Acuticoccus sp. I52.16.1: one gene and its partner. The protein of the gene in region 1 interacts with the protein of each later gene in a pairwise test. Links are inferred from orthologs where the notes say so. Each region holds a gene or a part of one and is shown in the gene's direction. Other genes may lie near its edges.

Region 1 (2,744 bases):
GCAGATCATGGCCCGCGACCGCGTCGTCATGTTCGCGTTGAGCGAAAAAGTGCACCAAGTGGAGCAGATGTTCCGGGTGAGCCTGGAATTCTTCTGAACGGAGAGACGATGAGCCGGATTGCCTACGTCAACGGTCGCTACCTGCCGCACGCCCAGGCGCACGTGCATGTCGAGGACCGCGGCTTCCAGTTTGCCGACGGCGTCTACGAAGTGTGCGAGATCTGGAACGGCCACATCGTCGACATGACGCGCCACCTCGACCGCCTGGGCCGCTCGCTCACCGAGTTGCAGATGGACTGGCCGCTCGAGCGCCGCGCCATGGAGACGGTGCTGCGCGAGACCGCGCGGCGCAATCGCGTGAAGAACGGTCTGGTCTACCTGCAGGTGACCCGCGGCCAGGCGCGGCGGGACTTCGCCTTTCCCAAGCTTCCCATCCCCACGACCCTGGTCGTGACGGCCCGCTCCACCAGCCCGTCCGTCGCGGTGAAGAACTCCGAGGACGGCATCGCCGTCGTCACCACCCCGGACATCCGCTGGGAGCGGGTCGACATCAAGACCGTCTCTCTGCTGCCCCAGGTGCTGGCCAAGCAGAAGGCGGTCCGTGCGGGCGCCAAGGAAGCCTGGATGTACGACAAGGAGGGCTACGTGACCGAGGGCGCGTCCTCCAATGCCTGGATCGTCGCGCAGGACGGTACGCTGATCACGCGCCCGGCCGAGAAGGGCATCCTGCGGGGCATCACCCGCGCCGCGATCATGGACTATGCGGCCACCAACGGAATCAAGGTCGAGGAGCGTCATTTCACCCTCGAGGAGGCGAAGGCCGCGCGCGAGGCGTTCATCACGTCGGCGACAATGCTGGCGACGGCGGTCGTGAAGATCGACGACGCGGTTATAGGCAACGGCCAACCCGGCTCGATCGTGTCTGCCATGCGGGCGCGCTTCCACGAAGGCGTGGAAAAACTCCCTCTGAGCGTGTATTAAGACAGCGGCGCGAAGGTCCCGCTTGAGAGGCCGCCGCGGCGAACTACCTACAGAGCTGGTGTTCGGGGTCTGGTGCCGCTCGATTGTGTGTGTCGGTAACCGCGCGAGCACCGTGTTTATCGTGATCGGGATATAACCAGTGGCTGAAAAAGCTCAAAACCTACAGGACACGTTCCTCAACCACGTCCGTAAAAGTAAAACTCCGTTAACCATCTTTTTGGTCAATGGGGTGAAGCTCCAGGGCGTGCTGACGTGGTTCGACAACTTCTGCGTTCTTTTGCGGCGCGATGGCCATTCGCAGCTTGTCTACAAGCACGCCATCTCGACCATCATGCCGAACCAGCCGGTCCAGTTGTTCGACCCCAACGACGAGAGCGGATCACGATAGCGTGAAATCGGGCGACAGCGGCACACGCGCCGACATCGGCGCGCCAACGGTTCGGGGCAGCGCGACCGCCAAGGAGGCGACCCGCGCGATCGTCCTCCTACCGGTCGTTCGCCCCACCGAAGACGAGAAGCGCGAGCCCGAAGGGCGCCTCGCCGAAGCCGTGGGCCTCGCCGACGCCATCGCGCTCGACGTCGTCGACGCGCGCGTGGTGCCGGTGCGCAATCCGCGCCCCGCGACGCTCTTCAGCACCGGACTGATGGACGACATCACCGCCGTCGCACGCGCCAGCGAGGCGGAGCTGATCGTCATCGACCATCCGCTCACCCCGGTGCAGCAGCGCAACCTCGAAAAAGCCTGGGGCGCCAAGGTGCTCGACCGCACGGCCCTGATCCTGGAGATCTTCGGCGAGCGGGCGCAGACGGCGGAGGGCGCGCTGCAGGTCGAGCATGCGCATCTGACCTACCAGCGCTCGCGCCTGGTGCGCTCCTGGACCCACCTCGAGCGCCAGCGCGGCGGCTTCGGCTTCCTCGGCGGACCGGGCGAGACCCAGATCGAGGCCGACCGCCGGCAGATCGCCGACCGGATTGCCCGCGTCGAGAGGGCCCTGGAGGACGTGCGGCGCACCCGTTCGCTCGCCCGCGAGCAGCGGCGGCGCAACAACCAGCCCGTCGTCGCCCTCGTCGGCTACACCAACGCCGGCAAGTCGACCCTCTTCAACCGCCTCGCCGGCGACCATGTCGAGAGCCGCGACCTCCTGTTCGCGACGCTCGATCCCACCTTGCGCAAGCTGGATCTGCCGCACGGCCGCACCGCGATCCTGTCCGACACGGTGGGCTTCATCTCCCACTTGCCGACCTCGCTCGTGGCCGCCTTTCGCGCCACGCTGGAGGAGGTGACGCTGGCCGATCTCATCGTCCACGTGCGCGACATCTCGCACGAAGAGACCGAGGCGCAGGCCGCCGACGTGATGGCGACCCTGGGCGAAATCGGCGTCGAGCCGGGACAGCGCGAGGTGCTGGAGGTCTGGAACAAGGCCGACCGGCTGGAGCCGGCGGTGCGCGAGCAGCGTGAGGCCGCGGCAGCCGGGCAGGGCGCCGTTCTGGTCTCGGCCGAGACCGGGGAGGGGATCGCGACGCTCCTCACCGCCATCGAGGATCGCCTCGCCCGCCGCGCCAGCGTGCGCGAGGTGACGATCGGTGCCAGTGACGGCGCGTTGCTCGCCTGGCTCTACCGCAACACCGAGGTGCTCGCCCGCACCGACGACGGCGAGGCGGTGCATCTGACGCTGCGCATCCCGGAGGCGCGCCTGGACGACACCCTCGCCAAGCTCGGCGAGCCCGTCGCCGAACCCGTCGTCAGCCACGAGCCCTACGTT
Region 2 (2,912 bases), 2.9 Mb from region 1 along the record:
GCGCGGCTCGTGGCGGGCGGGGCGCAACTCGATGCGGCGGTGGACCGGATCTGCGCGGCGCTGGGGGCGGGGCCGTTCGTGTTCAACCTCGGCCACGGCATCTCGTTGGAGACGCCGCCGGCGCATGTGACCCGAGTGATCGAGCGAGTGAAGGCAAAGACCGCGTCATGACCGAGTATTACACCTGGATCAAAGCGGCGCATGTCATCTCCGTCATCGCGTGGATGGCGGCGCTGCTCTATCTTCCGCGCCTGATGGTGTACCACGTTGCTGCCGAAGTCGGGTCACCGCAGTCGGAAACCTTCAAGATCATGGAGCGGCGCTTGTTGCGGGCGATCGCCAACCCGGCGATGATCGCGACTTGGGTGTTCGGCCTCATGCTCGCCTACGTGCTGGAGGCATGGCACTTCGGCTGGTTCCACGCGAAGGTGTTGTTCGTCGTCGTGCTGACGGTGATCCACCACATGATGGTGCGCTGGATGAAGGCCTTCCAGAAGGATCGGAACACCAAGTCGGCGCGATACTTCCGAATCATGAACGAAGTGCCGGCGCTGTTGATGATCGGCATCGTGATTTTCGTGATCGTGAAGCCCTTCTGAGCGCATGTGGCGGAATTCGGCTCGGGGACACTTGCGGAGGCGCGACGGCGCGCGTAAGTTAGGGCATCCAGAGGTCGTTGGTTTTTCGCGCGTCTCCCGACGCTCATGAACGACCCCGGATCCCTTCCTTCCTTTCTGCCCCTCTTGAGCGGCCGATGTCCGTCATCCAGGACAACCAAATGCAAATGAAACTTCACGAGCTCAAGGCCAAGAGCCCCGGCGATCTGATCGCGTTCGCCGAAGAGCACGAAGTCGAGAATGCGTCGACCCTGCGCAAGCAGGAATTGATGTTCGGCATTCTTAAGCAGCTCGCGAACAAAGACGTTGAGATCATCGGAGAAGGCGTCGTCGAGGTCCTGCAGGACGGCTTCGGCTTCTTGCGCTCTCCCGACGCGAATTACCTGCCGGGACCTGACGATATCTATGTCTCCCCGTCCCAGATCCGCCGCTTCTCGCTGCGGACGGGCGATACGGTCGAAGGCCAGATTCGCAGCCCGAAAGAAGGTGAGCGCTACTTCGCGCTCCTCAAGGTCAACACGATCAACTTCGAGGAACCGGAAGCGGCTCGTCACAAGATCCACTTCGACAATCTCACGCCGCTCTACCCGGACGACCGCTTCAACATGGAAGTGGAAGGCCCCCCGTCGAAGGACTTCTCGGGCCGCGTCATCGACCTGGTGGTCCCGCTCGGCAAGGGCCAGCGCGGCCTGATCGTCGCGCCGCCGCGCACCGGTAAGACGGTGCTGCTGCAGAATATCGCCAAGTCCATCACCGCCAACCACCCGGACTGCTACCTCATCGTCCTCCTGATCGACGAGCGGCCCGAAGAAGTGACGGACATGCAGCGCTCCGTGCGCGGCGAGGTCGTGTCGTCGACCTTCGACGAACCGGCCCAACGGCACGTCGCGGTGGCGGAGATGGTCATCGAGAAGGCCAAGCGCCTCGTCGAACATGGTCGTGACGTCGTCATCCTGCTCGACTCGATCACGCGCCTCGGCCGGGCCTACAACACCACCGTGCCGTCCTCGGGCAAGGTGCTGACCGGCGGTGTCGACGCCAACGCCCTCCAGCGCCCGAAGCGCTTCTTCGGTGCGGCGCGCAACATCGAGGAGGGCGGCTCGCTGACGATCATCGCGACCGCCCTGATCGACACCGGCAGCCGCATGGACGAGGTCATCTTCGAGGAGTTCAAGGGGACGGGTAACTCCGAAATCATCCTCGACCGCAAGGTCTCCGACCGCCGCGTCTGGCCGGCGATAGACATTCAGCGCTCTGGTACCCGCAAGGAGGAGTTGCTGGTCAAGAAGGAAGACCTCAAGAAGGTCTACGTTCTGCGCCGCATCCTCAACCCGATGGGCTCCGTGGATGCGATCGAGTTCCTCATCGACAAGCTGCGGCAGACGAAGAACAACGCCGAGTTCTTCGACTCCATGAACACCTGATCCGCCTCAGCGGCCCCACAGGGCCGCTGTCAGCGCGTCGGGCGTAACGATGGGGAGCCCGCACGCCATGTGCCGGCACACCACCGCGCTGCCATCCGGCGGCGCCGAGGCGCCGAGTGGATGACCCTCGGGCGGCACGTCGACCACGATGGCCGCCGGGTGGCCCGCCGCCAGCACCGCTGCGCGCAGCTCCGGTGCGGCGGAGGTGGTGACGGTGACCGCGGAGAGCTGATCCAGGCCATTCACCAGGCTGGCGCATCCGAAGACGTTGGCCGCCAGCGCGCGAGCATGGGCACGAAGAACAGCGCGGGCCTCGGCCTCGTAGGCCTCTTCCCCGGTCAGCGCCCACAGTGTTGCGAGATTCTTAACCATAAGGCCGTTGGCATTGGGTACCGCCTCGTCGAGCGGGCTCTCCGGACGCAGGATCAAGGCGTCCGCATCGTCGGCCGTCCAGTAGTAGCCGCCGCCGGGAGCCGCATAGTGGGTCCGCAACGTCCGGCACCAACGCTCGGCGTCGGCCAGCGCGGTACCGGGCCGGCCGGCGGCGACGAGTGTCAACGCCGCGTGGATCATCGCCGCATAATCGAGCGCGAAGCCCTGGCCGAGACGCACCGGGCCACGCACGGCGTGGATCAGCCGGCCCTCCGCCTCGAAGGTATCGCGGGCGGTGGCGTAGGTGCGCTCGGCGAGGTCGAGCCAATCCGGCCGCTGCAGCGCGCCGCCGGCGCGGGCGAGGCCGGCGATCATCAGGCCGTTCCAATCCGCGAGCGCCTTGTCGTCACGGGCGGGGCGTGGTCGACGCTCGCGCGCCACGAGCAGCTTGTCGCGGCAGGCCGTCAGGAAGGTCTCGGTCTCGTCGTCGGCGAGGTCG

The links. The genes of interacting proteins can lie anywhere in the genome.
Region 2: the proteins of hfq (region 1) and rho interact in binary tests that used the Escherichia coli proteins (3 or more experiments, as listed by UniProt). The link is inferred for Acuticoccus sp. I52.16.1 from one-to-one orthologs.

Annotation. Positions count from the first base shown.
Region 1 is NZ_CP094828.1:5,061,233-5,063,976, reverse strand. Bases 6-2,744 are described here. They hold hfq (RNA chaperone Hfq), read left to right. Parts: upstream 6-1,120; coding sequence 1,121-1,369; downstream 1,370-2,744. Other genes in these bases: hflX (GTPase HflX), read left to right, coding at 1,371-2,744; MRB58_RS22680 (D-amino-acid transaminase), read left to right, coding at 109-981; trkA (Trk system potassium transporter TrkA), read left to right, coding at 6-97. In the rest of the region: more of trkA, read left to right, coding at 1-5. UniProt on the Escherichia coli protein: RNA chaperone that binds small regulatory RNA (sRNAs) and mRNAs to facilitate mRNA translational regulation in response to envelope stress, environmental stress and changes in metabolite concentrations.
Region 2 is NZ_CP094828.1:2,187,718-2,190,629, forward strand. Bases 6-2,912 are described here. They hold rho (transcription termination factor Rho), read left to right. Parts: upstream 6-784; coding sequence 785-2,041; downstream 2,042-2,912. Other genes in these bases: hemE (uroporphyrinogen decarboxylase), read left to right, coding at 6-171; hemJ (protoporphyrinogen oxidase HemJ), read left to right, coding at 168-599; MRB58_RS09880 (thioredoxin domain-containing protein), read right to left, coding at 2,048-2,912. Outside these bases: more of hemE, read left to right, coding at 1-5. UniProt on the Escherichia coli protein: Facilitates transcription termination by a mechanism that involves Rho binding to the nascent RNA, activation of Rho's RNA-dependent ATPase activity, and release of the mRNA from the DNA template.